Regions from separate parts of the Paenibacillus sp. FSL R7-0340 genome, predicted to be linked through region 2. Evidence: riboswitches for the same ligand, from Rfam matches in the RefSeq annotation. Region 2 holds a riboswitch; each other region holds the start of a gene.

Region 1 (5,031 bases), on a different contig from region 2:
CGGCGTCTGGGCCAAGCCGCCTTTGGCGGTCTCGCGGTGCTTCGACGGCATCGCACTGCCGACTTCAAGCATCACGTCAATGACTTCGTCAGACGGAATAGCGCTGCGCACACCCGCCAAAGCCATATCCGCTGCGGCAAGCGCAGTCACGGCTCCCAGCCCGTTGCGCACGATGCACGGAATCTCCACGAGTCCGGCGACGGGATCGCAAATCAGGCCGAGCGTGTTCTTAAGAGCGAGGCCCACGGCGTGAACAGCCTGTTCAGGCGTACCACCACGCAGCTCGACCATAGCGCCAGCAGCCATCCCGATAGCTGAACCAATCTCAGCCTGACAGCCTCCCTCCGCGCCAGAAATGAAGGAGTTGTTGGCGATCACGTAGCCAATGGCTCCAGCGGCGAACAGGCCTTTCACCATATGCTCATCATCCCAGCCGAACCGCTCCTGCGCACTGATGAACACACCAGGGATAACCCCACATGAGCCTGCGGTAGGCGTGGCGACAATACGACCCATGGATGCATTTACCTCCGACACAGAGAGGGCATAAGCCATGGCCAGCGCGGAGGCATCGCCGGAGCAGGTTTCCCCTGACCGCAGATACTCGGCTAGGCGCTTGCCGTCACCGCCCGTCAATCCACTGCGGGATACGGTGTCTTGTGTCTGACCGCGATGAACGGCTTCCTTCATGACTTCATAATAATCAGACATTTGGCGAAAGATTTCTTCCTCCGTTGTATTCGTCTCTTGTACCTGCTCTTGAATCATCAAACGGCCAATTGTGGTGGATTCTTCAGCGCATAAAGCGCTGATTTCATGCAGATGGCTAAACCGCATCGGATTCAGCTCCTTTTTTCAAATTAATCATCTTAATTTCATACATATGAGGTAAAGAACGCAGTTCCGCAATCAGTTCAGCTGGAGCAGAACTGTCCGTTTCAATGGCGGTGAGTGCTTCACCATCCCGGCCTTTGCGATCTACGTGCATATAGGCAATGTTAATGTGGGCCGCGCCCAGCGCTGAAGTTATCGCGCCCAATGTACCGGGCTTATCCGAGTGGAGAAGCACCAGCGTAGGCAGCTCCCCGGTCAGATTGACCCGGAATTCGTTGAGCTGCTGGACATGGATGCTGCCGCCGCCGATGGAGGAGCCCAACAGTGTGCGCTGATCCTCGCCCTTCCACAGCTCGAAACGGACAGTGTTCGGATGTGGCGCGGGGAGTCCGCTGACGGCGAATTCCACGGCCATCCCGGCTTGCTCTGCCCATTGCTCGGCATCCGGAATCCGGTGATCGTCCGTATCGTAATTAAGCAGCCCTGCGATGAGCGCCAGGTCTGTACCGTGTCCTTTATACGTGTCGGCAAAGGAGCCGTACAGCGTCATGCGGGCACGGTCAGGCTGCGTCCCGAGCCAGTGCCGGGCAACGCGTGCGAGCCGCACCGCGCCTGCGGTGTGTGAACTGGAAGGTCCGGTCATGGCCGGACCGATAATAGAAAATACATCTTTGAAACGCATGGTGTGGCCCCCTGTATGTTCTAATACCATACTATATGGTATTTCCGCGTCTTTGCGCGGTTATGACGGTTCCTAATGCTGACGCACAATGTGAGCACAAAAAAGGACAGGATAAGGAAGTTTCCCTTATCTCTGTCCTCGTTACCTGAGAGTTTCGTGCGGTGTTCTTACCGCCTTACCCCTTGGGTGGCTTGCGCTCTCTCCAGAGTTGCGTCAGATGACGATACATGGACCTGAGAGATTATCCGCCAGCCGGGTGCTGGCGTCTTGCTCCTTCGGTGCCGCCAGAGCGTAGGCTCCCTGGACAGACTCTCCCGTCATCTTCATTCGCGTATACCGTTCTACATGTCTTTCTTAGCGTAATGTATGCCGTGCTCGGTGTCAATCACAGGTTTAATTTTTACATAAACAGGTGCGTTTCCAATAAAAAAGATTAAAATTTACATAATTATGGATGAAACCAGGAAGGAATTAGAAGATTGGCGGCTAATCTGATAAAGGACAAGTATATTTATGGAAATCATAGGAGGGATATTGACGTATGGTAAAAGGCTTGCGATTCACAGGTTCACGCTTAAAAGGGATGTTGCATCTAGCAGCGATCGTATCACTGCTGATTGGGATCTTTGTTCCATTCGGTCAGGTCAAGGCGGAGGGAGCATTGACAGTAGCCGAAGCACTTCAGCGCCAAAGCAGTGGAGGTACGGTGACGGTGGAAGGTTACATCGTCGGACATGCTACCGGATCGAAAACGGCTAACTTTTCTTCCCCGTTCGCGAATGATTTTAACGTACTGATTGCCGATCAGGCAAATGAACGTAATACGTCTAATCTGTTGGATGTACAGCTGACTTCAGCGTACAGAGGGCAATATGGGCTATCAGGCCATCCTGAGCTGATCGGCAGCAAAATTCGTGTGACGGGTACACTCGGCGCCTACAATAATTTTGGTGGAGTGAAAAGCCCAAGCGCTGTTGAACTGGTGAGCGGAAGCGAGCCGGGGGAACCAGGCGAACCTGGCAACCCGGGTCAACCCGGTACTACACTGCCGGATGGAAAAGGCAAAAAGGTGCTGTTCGATAATACGCACGCACAGACCGCTGGTGCAGCAGATTGGGTCATTGAAGGCGCCTTCTCCGACTTTGCCAATGGACTGCGTAATGTAGGCTTTACGGTAGACCAATTGAATCGTCCCATTCCTTTTACTTATGGAGAGCAGGCTATAACATATGATAAGTTGCGCCAATATGATGTGTTCATTATTGGTGAAGCGAATGTTGCCTTTAAGGCATCCGAGCAGGCTGCACTGCTGCAATACGTGAATAGCGGGGGGAGCGTCTTCTTCATCTCCGATCATTATAATGCGGACCGTAACAAAAACCGTTGGGATTCCTCCGAGGTTATGAATGGTTACCGTCGTGGAGCCTATACTAATCCGGCCAAGGGCATGACTGCAGAAGAAGCTGCATCACCGGCGATGCAAGGATTAACAAGCTCCGATTGGCTGGCGGCCAACTTTGGCGTTCGTTTCCGTTACAATGCGCTGGGTGATGTGAATGCTACCGACATTGTAGCCGCAGATCAATCTTTCGGCATTACCAAGGGTGTGCGCTCGATTGCAATGCATGCAGGATCTACGCTGGCTATTATTGATCCTACCAAGGCTAAAGGCATTGCTTATATCCCTTCAGGCACGAAAAAATGGGGTAATGCGGTAGACCAGGGAGTTTATAACGGCGGGGGCCGTGCGGAAGGACCTTATGCTGCTATTTCCAAGGTAGGTCAAGGCAAGGCAGCGTTCATCGGTGATTCTTCCCCTGTAGAAGATGCTACACCGAAATATGTGCGTGAGGAAAACGGACAGTCGAAGAAGACATATGATGGTTTTAAAGAAGTGGATGATTCCACCTTCCTGGTGCAGACGGTTCAATGGCTTGCATGGAAGCAGGACTACACGAAATTGTCTGATGTGGCAGGTTTGACTCTGGATCAGCCAACGAAGCTTCTACCATTTGAGGAGCCTGCGGCTTCCACAGAACCGCAGCCTGAGCCTTGGTCTGCTCCAGCAGCAGGCTACAAATGGTACGATCCTAGAACGTTCAAGTCTGGCTCCTATGGAGCGGCTTCGTAATTATCGCCAGAAGCTCAATGTGAGCTGGTATTAGTTAGTCGTTTGATCCCTGCAGAGGGATCAGGCGACTTTTTTTGTGATGAAAATTAACCTGTGGTTGGTTATTTCATTACATTTTGTTCCAGAAAGACCGCGCTACTGCTGGATCATTGATTTTTTAAATGATGTTGATAGCATAATCTTAATTGATATATCCATATACTGGTGATAGGATGTATTCAAATTATTCCGACAAAAACGGTATGTAATGTTCATGAGAGGTTTTAAACATCAAACATGGTGAGAATAAGCGGGACAAGACCATGGAGAATGGAGGAAGCGCGCATTGAATACCGGACCCGTGTTTGAAATTAAAGGATTATCCGTATCTTTTCGCATCAATGATCAATATCACCCCGCAGTCGACCATCTGGATCTGACGGTCAACCCCAATGAAGTGCTGGCTGTAGTCGGAGAATCCGGCTGTGGCAAAAGCGCGCTGGCGCTTTCGATCGCACAACTGCATGACATGGAACGCACGCGTGTAGAGGGAGAGGTCCTTTTTAAAGGCACGGACCTGAACCGTCTTTCTTCAGGGCAAATGAATAAAATCCGCGGAGCGGGCATTGGCATGATCTTTCAGGACCCGCTGACAGCACTCAACCCGTTAATGAGCATTGGTAAGCAGATTGAGGAAAATCTTGATTATCATACGTCACTATCTACGAAGCAAAAAAGGGAACGTGTGCTGGAGCTGCTGGAAAGCGTAGATATACCGAATCCTGTGCGTGTGTATGAGCAGTATCCGCATGAACTGTCAGGAGGGATGCGTCAGCGTGTGATGATCGCGATTGCCATAGCTTGCCGACCTTCTCTTATTATCGCAGATGAACCAACTACTGCGCTCGATGTAACGATCCAATCGCAAATTCTCGACTTGCTCAAACAGCTTCAACAGGAGAGTGGGAGCGGAATTATCTTGATTACGCATGATCTTGGTGTTGTGGCAGAAGTAGCCGACCGCGTGGTGGTCATGTATGCCGGAGAAATCGTGGAGAGCGCTGATGTTTTTGAATTATTCAGGCATCCACAGCATCCGTACACGCGTTCTTTGCTTGCTTCCATGCCGGGATCGCATACCAAGGGGGAATCACTGCATGTCATCGGCGGCATTGTTCCCTCATTACAAGATATTCCCCGCAATAGCTGTCGCTTTGCCCCGCGTATTCCCTGGATTCAGCAGGGAGTGCATGAAGACCATCCCCAACTAAATGAAATTTCCCCTGGACATTGGGTCCGTTGTACATGTTACCAGCATTTTCATTTTGAAGACGAGGCAAAGGGGGAAGCTGCTCATGGCACTACTGGAGTTAAATGATTTGAGGGTCCACTATCCGGTGCGCGG
Region 2 (5,031 bases):
ACCCATGACAGACAAGTATACAGATGCAGATAAAGCTAGCAACGCTTGGTTGGAGCAAATGTTAGAGGTGGCCTTTTCGCGGCGGATATGCTGTTCCCGCGCTTGCAAGGTCAGCACGAAGCCGCGTTTACCGTTGCGGTCTGTGGTCTGACCCACAATACGGCCGGGGATACGGCGCATATGTGCCTGAGAAACGGCAAAGTATCCACAGGTCGGACCGCCGAGAGAAGAGGAGATGCCAAGTGGCTGTGCGTCTCCTACCACAATATCCGCGCCCTGTTTGCCGGGTGTTTCCAGCAAGCCAAGTGCTAGTGGATTGGCACTGACGACCAAAAGACCTTTGTGCGCATGGATGAGGTCAGCCATCGGCTTCAGGTTTTCCACGGCTCCGAAAAAGTTGGGGCTTTGGACCAAAACAGCCGCGGTCTGTTCCGATACGGCTGCCGCTAGCGCATCAGCATCCGTTACGCCGTCCGAACAGCCGATCTCCACGATGTCCAAATCCAATCCGCGTGCATAGGCTGCCAATACCTGACGTGCCTCCGGATGGACGGACCTTGATACGATAAGCTGTTTACGGCGGGTAGCTGCGGCGGACAGTGAGCCCGCTTCCGCCAGTGCAGTCGCTCCGTCGTACATGCTGGCATTAGCTACAGCCATGCCCGTCAATTCGCAAATATACGACTGAAACTCGAAAATGGCTTGTAGCTCGCCTTGGCTTACTTCCGGCTGATAGGGGGTGTAGGCTGTATAGAATTCCGAGCGTGAAGTGATGTGCTGGATGACGGACGGAATATGATGATCATAAATTCCTGCGCCAAGGAAGCTGGCATGTGTGTCTGTATTGGCGTTGTGTCCGGCCAGCTCGGCCAAGTGGCGGGTTAAGGCTTTCTCATCGAGTCGAGAAGAGAGAGGCAGTTCCCCTTGATATCGAATGGCCTCTGGAATGTCACTGAATAAATCATCAATAGATGATACACCCACCACACGCAGCATTTCGGTTTGATCCTGTTCAGTCATAGGGAGATAACGATGCTGCTTCATAGGTTCTGACTCCTTTCGAAAAGCAAGATTTTAGATCGTAAATTAGCTAATAAAAAAGTGTGTGAGATGAAAAACCCAGAAGTTCATATCTGACATATTTGCTTTATAGAAATAAAAAGAGTTTAAGATCAGCGCGGGCGTTTATAAAAGGGTGTTGCCACCACCTCGGCACGCAGGCGTTTGCCACGAATCTCAACCTCCAACGGTGTGGAGAGGGCGCTAAAACGACTGTCCACCAAGGCGAGGCCCAGATTACGCTTCAAGGTGGGCGACTGAGTCCCCGTTGTGACCTCACCAATGTGTTGTCCTTCTGCGAATACCGGGTAATGGGCGCGTGGGATACCGCGATCAATCATTTCCAGCCCGATCAATTTGCGAGGAATCCCTTGTTCTTTCTGACGTTGCAGTGCTTCTCTACCGATAAAATCTCCTTTATTCAGCTTGACGAAGAAACCTAGACCAGCTTCGAGTGGTGAAATCGTGGCAGATAACTCCTGACCATATAGCGGCAACCGTGCCTCAAAGCGTAGTGTATCCCGAGCACCAAGTCCAGCGGGAATCAGCCCATACGACTCACCGGAACGAAGCAAACCCTCCCATACGGCTGGTGCTTCCGCAGCAGGTATATAAAATTCAAAACCGTCTTCGCCCGTATATCCGGTTCGTGAGACCAGTGCTTTTGCTCCGAACAATGGCACATTCTCATGGAAGCGGAAAGATGCCAGATTCGTAATGTCCGTATCTGCCACGGCTGCGGCAATACGTGCTGCCTCCGGTCCTTGCAACGCTAGCAATGCTATCGCATCAGACACATTCTCCATGTGAACGGATGCAGGCATATGGCGAATTAGCCAATCCCAATCCTTATCGATGTTGGATGCGTTCACAACGAGCATGTAGCGTTCCGGTCCTTTGCAGTAAACAAGTAGGTCGTCTACTACCCCTCCATCGGGGTAACACAGGAGTGAATATTGTGCCTGACCTGGTTCCAACTGGCTGACATCATTCGTGGTCACCCTTTGCAGAAAAGCTTCGGCCTCTTTGCCTTCAACCAAAAATTCGCCCATATGCGATACATCGAATAAACCCGCACGTTGCCGGACGGCCTCATGCTCCTTTTGAATGCCGCTAAACTGAACCGGGAGCTCCCAGCCGCCAAAGTCAATACAACGAACCCCAGACTGCGTCCCGTAGGACGAATATAGCGGTGTTTTTCGCAAATTAGTCATTATTCCACTCCTATCCGGTGTGATCGGCTAAACAAAAAAGACAGGCCGAAAAAAACGTATAGACGGCAGTCTACACTCTTTTTTTCAGCTCTGTCCTTGATACCAGAAAGTTACCCCGGTATGTACCGGGTTTCCCCTTGGGTGATCCGCTCCAATAGCGAATGCTCTCCAGAGATGCGTCCGGCAGAGGTCCTTTTGCCTGAGAGATTCACCTGCAATGCAGGTTTACTCCTTCGGCGCTACCTTCGGGATCAACGGTATATTACCTGGCTTTGCAGATAACAACCTGATCCGATTCGCGTGCACTTATGTCTCACAAGCGGCAACAGCTATGCGAATCTTTTTGGCAGTCTCTCCCTCCGCGTTCATCCGCGTTTGCAGTTGTCGGGGTGTTTCCCAAAGCATTTGCTATAACCCATTAATACGCAAATTCATTCAAAATGTCAATAAAAATGTCATCAAAAACAATAGAAAAAACATTTAATATATAAATAAGGATATGTAAGCGTTTGTTATAAGCTATCATATTTTTATATAGTACGCTATATGAGGTGATATGAAGTATTTTTGTTAGTATTATTGACATGAGTGTTCTTGTTGTCATAATCTTAACCTGTCTAGTACAGGTGAGCAAAAGCGATTTTATTCATATGGAAGTGAGGGGAACAGAATGGGTGAAGTAAAGCAGCAACTTTGGTATACAGACGAACATGAGTGGGTTCAGCGGACAGAGAATGGAACGGTACGAATTGGTATTACAGACTTTGCACAGCATCAACTGGGTGATATTGTTTTTGTAGAATTACCTGAGGCGGGAGCAACGATTGAGCAGGGAGCGGAGATCGGTACGATTGAATCGGTGAAGACAGTATCCGACCTTTTTGCTCCGGTGACGGGAACCATACTAAAAGTGAATGAAACGCTGGAAAGTACACCTGAGCTAGTGAATGAATCTCCCTATGAAAAAGGTTGGATGATCGAAGTAGAGATGGATAAAGATGTGGAGGAAGCCTTGGGCAAGCTACTGTCTGCGGATCAGTATGAGCAGTTGATTTCCGACGAGCAATAATGGAGCATTGTAGTATGGAGTAAGAGGGTTATTTGTCTGCTCGATTTTTGTATAAAATAGTCGCTATGATTTGACGTAGCGGCTATTTTTTTGTCTTTTTGCAAACGTAATTACGTGTTTTATTCTGATTTAGAGGGTTGTCCCCATATAAGAATCATACATAATCCAGCACGGTTTTTCGACTAATTTCTATAGCTACAGGTCATATTAAGAAGAATTATGCAGGTATAATACCTTCCCGGATAATTTAAATTTAAATGTTGTCATCAACGTTCATGACGAAAGTACGTTTTCATTTCGTTGATGAAGATAGCGCTGTCATTTAGTATGAATTTTAAGAAAAGGTAGTGATGCTTACCTACAAGGAGGATTTGAATATGAGTACATTGGACGCAAAGCCAAGTTCAAAAGGAGGCACTCGTGTCGCCGTACAGCGTTTTGGCCGTTTTCTTAGCGGTATGGTTATGCCCAATATGGGAGCATTTATTGCGTGGGGGCTGATTACGGCACTCTTTATTCCGACCGGATGGTTCCCGAATGAAGGTTTTGCACAATTGGTTGACCCGATGAAAAATTATTTGTTGCCGTTACTGATCGGTTATACAGGGGGCACGATGATTCACGGACAGCGTGGAGGTGTGATTGGTGCCATTATGACGATGGGTGTCATAGTGGGAGCCGATATCCCGATGTTCCTGGGCGCGATGGTAGCTGGTCCGCTGGCTGCGTGGATATTGAAGAAGTTCGACAAGGCCATTGAAGGCAAAGTCAGATCAGGCTTTGAAATGCTGGTCAATAACTTTTCGGCCGGAATTATCGGTGCCATTCTAGCGCTGCTTGCCCATGTGGCGATTGGCCCGATTGTACAAATGATCAGTCAAGTGTTGTCGGCAGGGGTACAGTTCCTCGTGAACGCAGGGCTATTGCCGCTTGTCAACCTCATTATTGAGCCCGGAAAAGTATTATTTTTAAACAACGCGCTGAATCACGGAGTATTGAGTCCGATTGCGTTAGAGGAAGCTGCAAGAACAGGAAAATCCGTACTGTTTATGCTGGAATCCAACCCTGGGCCGGGGCTCGGTATTTTGCTAGCCTACTGCCTGTTCGGCAAAGGCTCTGCGAAGTCATCGGCTCCTGGAGCGGTCATCATTCATTTCTTCGGCGGGATTCATGAAATTTATTTCCCTTATATTTTGATGAAGCCGATTTTGATTCTTGCTGCTATAGCTGGGGGCGTTGTGGGAACCTTCTGTTTTATGTTGACAGGTGCCGGGCTGGTTGCTGCTCCTTCACCGGGCAGCATCATCGCCTATTTTCTAATGACGCCAAAAGGCGGATATTTGCCAATGCTGAGCGGGGTGATCGCTGCTGCGGTCGTATCCTTTGCTGTTGCCGCAGTGTTACTCAAGACTAGTAAGCAAAAAGAAGAGGGGCTGGAGGAAGCTGCTTCCCGCCTGAAAGATATGAAAAATCAAAGCAAGAGTGCAAGTGCTAACGCCACTGTAATGGAAGATAACCACGAATCTGATCGTGCTGCTGAGATTGCCGCAGCTCGAACGCTCAAGGATAAATCCGAAGTGAACAAGATCGTCTTTTCCTGTGATGCAGGTATGGGTTCAAGCGCTATGGGCGCCTCGATTTTACGCAAAAAAATGAAGCAGGCGGGTGTAGGCGTAACAGTTACGAATA
Region 3 (5,031 bases), 170 kb from region 2:
ATGTTTTAGCGCTAACATATATCCTTCATACTGATCCATAGCGACGGAGCGAATATCGGTATGCTCCATTCGTTGCCACGAAACGATCGGGCCATATTTGCAATAGGTACTCAAAAAATCAGTGTCATTCACGCAGGAAATGATGACCAGCGCATCGACTCTTTTTCTTTTTAAATCCTCAAAGGCTTGAAGCTCTTTCTTTTTGTCTTCTCCCGAAGTATAAATAATGGTTTGGAATTCATACTGGCCGGCTACTTCCACAAAGCTGTCCAGAAAAGCCAGAACAATTTCATTAATAGTTGAAGTAATGATACCGATCTGAAGCGTCTGACCCTTGGATAGAGAAATGGCATTCCGATTAGGAACATAATCCAATTCCTGCATGATTTTTAAAATCTTAGTTCTTGTTTCGTGACTGACATGGGGTGACTGATTTAATACTCTGGATACCGTAGCTTTGGAAAAGCCCGCCAGTTTTGCAATTTGATCAAGATTCGACATGATGCTTCTCCTCACATAAGAAAAAAATACTTGACATGAAACGCGTTACAACGATTAGGATGCTTATGAAGGCATTACGTCTATTTTAAAGCATCTGTCAATCCTTTTCAAAGGAAGAACGGTTACCGTTAGGTATTGATTCACATTTGCAGCACTTGATGGGATTACTTGACCAAAGTAAAAATCTTAAATACGGAAAGAGGTTTTTATACCATGACGAAGACGCTAAAAGGATTTCCGAAAAACTTCTTGTGGGGCGGGGCAACCGCAGCCAACCAATTGGAAGGTGCTTTTGACGTAGATGGAAAAGGATTGTCCAGTGCGGACATGGTTGCCTATGTACCCAAAGCAGAGCGCAAGAACGATCATGCTATGGAGATTTCGTCCGAGCGACTCGAAGACATTTTGGCAGGCAAAGTCAATGCCCGTTTTCCAAAACGTGAAGGTGTGGACTTCTTCCACCACTACAAAGAAGATATTGCATTGTTCGCGGAAATGGGCTTTAAGGTATTTCGTATGTCCATCAACTGGTCGCGGATTTTCCCGAATGGCTATGATGCCGAGCCGAATGAAGCGGGACTGCAATTCTACGATAATGTATTTGATGAGCTGCGCAAATATGGTATTGAACCGCTGGTAACATTGTCACATTATGAGACACCGCTGGGTTTGACTCAGAAGTATAATGGCTGGCTGGGTCGTGAAGTTATACAGCACTACGTAAATTATGCCGAAACTGTGTTCACGCGTTATAAGGATAAAGTAAAATACTGGCTGACTTTTAATGAAATCAATGTAATGACCATGAGTCCGTTTACTGGTGGCGGGGTGGTCATTGACCGCGTAGAAAACAAGCAGCAAGCGATATACCAAGCACTGCATCATCAATTTGTAGCTAGTGCACTGGCGACAAAACGAGGACATGAGATCATCCCGGGCTCTCAAATCGGCTGTATGCTGGCTCGTTTGGAAAGCTACCCACATACGTGTAACCCACAGGATATACTGAAAGCCCAGCATGAAAATCAGATGAACCTGTTCTTTACGGATGTGCATGCCCGTGGGGAATATTCCAACTACATGGATCGTTATTTTGAAGAAAATAATGTTGTTATACACACAGAACCAGGCGATGCCGAAATTTTAAAAAATAACACGGTCGATTATATCTCATTCAGCTACTACATGACCTTGACCGTATCTGCAGGTCCAGAAGGCGAGAAAGCAGCAGGAAACCTGATTGGCGGCGTGAAAAATCCATATTTACAGTCCTCTGACTGGGGATGGCAAATTGATCCGATCGGCCTGCGTGTTACGCTGAACACGTTTTATGACCGCTACCAAAAGCCGCTGTTCATCGTGGAAAATGGTTTGGGTGCGTATGATAAGGTGGAAGAAGACGGCTCTGTGCATGATACGTATCGCATTGATTACTTGCGTCAGCATATTGCCCAAATGAAGGAAGCGATTGCCGACGGTGTTGATCTGATTGGTTACACCAGCTGGGGTCCTATCGACCTTGTGAGCATGTCTACTTCCGAAATGTCCAAGCGCTACGGATTTATTTACGTTGATCTGGATGATGACGGTAACGGAACGCTCAAACGCTCCAAAAAGGACTCATTTAACTGGTATAAAAATGTGATAGCAACCAATGGTGAAGAATTGTAATTCCAAATTTTCTCGGGCGGGTATAGCAGAGGACATCCTAAGGATGCAATCTGCTGTACCCGCTTTTTTTGATAGACATAATAATAATGTTTCAGAGGGCTTCACAAACTTTTCACTTGTAATAAGCTGAAAGTTTTCTGTATAATAAATAAAAATTTCATATGTCTGGTTGATGTTTGCGGGAGATGGAACGAAAGTTCCGACCGAAGGGGCAAAACTCTCAGGTGCTTAGGCTGATTACAGCAACAAGCGGGGACCGTAAACGGACAGAACTCTGGAGAGACCCTTAATTGGGCGCCGAAGGTGCACCGCAGAGAACATCTGCTTAAACTCTCAGGCAAAAGGACAGAGACGCGAATAACCTGTGACAGGGAATGCCCTAGGCTTTTTTATAAGCTATTAGAGGCAGAAACCTGCGCAAGATGGTTGTATTTTTTCGTGCCTTTAACCTCTCCAGGAGTCGAATCAGCGGATTTGACTCTTTTTTGTTTTCTAATATGCTGGAGGAGCGGGTTGAAATGAATTTGGTACATGTGTTAGAAGCGATTAGCAGTTGGATATGGGGGGCGCCTCTCATCATTCTTGTCATGGGAACGGGGTTGTGGCTGACCATACGTTTGAAGATGCTGCAGGTATTCCGCCTGCCCCTGGCGATCAAGCTGATCGGTAAGGCCCCGAATGAAGGCAGCGGGGATGTAAGTAGTTTTGCGGCTTTGAGTACAGCGTTGGCGGCTACAGTTGGCACAGGAAGTATTGTCGGCGTAGCGACAGCCATTAAGCTGGGCGGGCCGGGTGCCTTGTTCTGGATGGTCGTTGCAGCCTTTTTTGGGATGGCGACGAAATATGCGGAAGGTGTACTTGCGGTAAAATACCGGGTGAAGGATCGGAATGGGCAATTTTCCGGCGGCCCGATGTATTATATTGAGAAAGGTCTGGGACGCCGTTTTAAACCGCTGGCGATGCTGTTTGCTTTTTCGGGCATGCTGGTAGCGTTGTTCGGGATTGGAACGTTTCCGCAGGTCAAAGCGATTGTATCTTCGACCGAAAACAGTTTTGGCGTTCCGCCCATTGTAACGGCACTGATTATTGCTATCCTTACAGGACTTGTTACTATTGGAGGACTCAAAAGCATTGCCAAGGTATCGACGAAGGTCGTTCCTTTTAAAACAGGCTTGTACGTACTGATCTGTCTCATCGTACTGATTCGGTTTGCTGACCAACTACCTGCCGCAATTGCGCTGGTGCTCCATTCGGCATTTTCAACTACATCTGCAACGGGCGGATTTGCCGGAGCTACGATTATGCTGGCGATGCGAAGTGGGGTAGCCAGAGGTATTTTTGCCAATGAGGCCGGATTGGGAAGCGCACCGATTGCAGCCGCAGCTGCCAAAACCAAATGGCCTGCGGAGCAAGGGCTAATTTCCATGACAGGCGTGTTTATTGATACGATGGTTATTTGTGTGATGACCGGGTTGACGCTACTGGTTAGTGGTGTGTGGAGCGGGCCTACCGATGCGGGCCTGATGACTCAGCAAGCATTTTCCAGCGCATTCCCGCTGGGGGCAGAACTGCTCACAATCATTCTGATTATGTTTGCGTTCACCACCATGCTCGGCTGGAACTATTACGGGGAACGCTGTGTTGAATATTTGCTTGGGGTCAAGTGGATTAAGCCATACCGCTATCTGTTCATCCTACTGGTTGCCGGGGGCGCGTTCATTAAACTGGATGCGATTTGGCTGCTGGCAGATATCTTTAACGCAATGATGGCTTTCCCGAACCTGATTGCCCTGCTCGGCTTATCAGGAATTGTAGTCGCAGAAACCCGAACCTATATGGATTCTCTGAATTCTAGTAAGAAAAAGGGCATTCTTGCAGGTGCCAGTGTAGGGGCAGCTATCCAAGTAGAAGAAAAAGGACAAACGGTTAATTCATAAATTCCAAAAGGGAGTGCCCTCAGTCATCACAGGCTTGAGGACACTCCCTTTTGAATGTTATAACGATGCGTGCAAAATAGCTGAAATATCTTCTTGGTTCAGCTTTTTATAATTACCGAAGCCTCCGTATTCCATTTCACGGGCTGCAATGTTTGCGACTTTTTCCAATTGCTCATCATTAATATTGTAATCGGCCAGGGTGGAAGGGGCACCGAGACTTGTCCAGAATGCACTCAGGCGATCAATCCCCTCCAAAGCAATTTCCTTATCCGTTTTACCAGTGGTATCTAAATCAAACATGCTGAGCATCAGCCGCTTCATGCGTGCAGCATCCTGATCCACCGTATGTCTCATCCAGTTGGGGAACAGGATCGCCAGACCGCCAGCATGAGGAATATCATATACAGCGGATAATGCATGTTCAATCGTATGCGAAGCCCAGTCCCCGAAGTAGCCCATTTGTAGTGTTCCGTTAAGGGCAATCGTTCCGGCATATAAAATCGTTTCACGATGCTCGTAGTTGTGCAAATCCTCCAGCAGCTTAGGTGCAGTTTCGATCACGGTTTGCAACACGGAAAAGCACATACGATCTTGCAACGGTGTATTTTTAACATTGTGAAAATATTGTTCAAACACATGGCTCATCATATCCACCATGCCATATACCGTCTGATCACGTGGCACAGAGAAGGTGTTTTTTGGGTCCAGAATCGAGAATTTCGGATGCGTTACCGCGCTGCCCCATACGTATTTTTCGTTCGTTTCCCAGTTGGTGATAACAGAATCCGGATTCATTTCTGAACCGGTGGCGGCGAGTGTGAGGATGGTGCCGAATGGCAGAGCCTGGGTCGGCATGTGCTTTTTGTTGATAATATCCCACACATCGCCGTCATATTCAGCCCCTGCTGCGATGGCTTTGGTG

Evidence for each region. A riboswitch is a leader RNA that binds a small molecule or an ion and turns the genes downstream of it on or off. The one in region 2 is predicted to bind glycine.
Region 1: it holds a riboswitch for glycine, as region 2 does, so the genes downstream of both, sdaAB (L-serine ammonia-lyase, iron-sulfur-dependent subunit beta) here and gcvT (glycine cleavage system aminomethyltransferase GcvT) in region 2, are expected to answer to the same signal.
Region 3: it holds a riboswitch for glycine, as region 2 does, so the genes downstream of both, MKX59_RS06875 (alanine/glycine:cation symporter family protein) here and gcvT (glycine cleavage system aminomethyltransferase GcvT) in region 2, are expected to answer to the same signal.

The regions. Positions count from the first base shown of each region.
Region 1 is NZ_JBBOBY010000002.1:14,900-19,930, forward strand. Features, by position in the region: gene sdaAA (L-serine ammonia-lyase, iron-sulfur-dependent, subunit alpha) at 1-837, opposite strand, end outside; gene sdaAB (L-serine ammonia-lyase, iron-sulfur-dependent subunit beta) at 827-1,516, opposite strand; glycine riboswitch at 1,728-1,843, opposite strand; gene MKX59_RS22955 (DUF6359 domain-containing protein) at 2,058-3,647, shown strand; gene MKX59_RS22960 (ABC transporter ATP-binding protein) at 3,973-5,004, shown strand; gene MKX59_RS22965 (ABC transporter ATP-binding protein) at 4,982-5,031, shown strand, end outside.
Region 2 is NZ_JBBOBY010000001.1:1,706,893-1,711,923, forward strand. Features, by position in the region: gene gcvPA (aminomethyl-transferring glycine dehydrogenase subunit GcvPA) at 1-1,044, opposite strand, end outside; gene gcvT (glycine cleavage system aminomethyltransferase GcvT) at 1,173-2,273, opposite strand; glycine riboswitch at 2,451-2,549, opposite strand; gene gcvH (glycine cleavage system protein GcvH) at 2,944-3,342, shown strand; gene MKX59_RS07670 (PTS mannitol transporter subunit IICB) at 3,720-5,031, shown strand, end outside.
Region 3 is NZ_JBBOBY010000001.1:1,533,552-1,538,582, forward strand. Features, by position in the region: gene MKX59_RS06865 (LacI family DNA-binding transcriptional regulator) at 1-501, opposite strand, end outside; gene MKX59_RS06870 (glycoside hydrolase family 1 protein) at 715-2,172, shown strand; glycine riboswitch at 2,342-2,418, shown strand; glycine riboswitch at 2,437-2,531, shown strand; gene MKX59_RS06875 (alanine/glycine:cation symporter family protein) at 2,691-4,109, shown strand; gene MKX59_RS06880 (iron-containing alcohol dehydrogenase) at 4,167-5,031, opposite strand, start outside.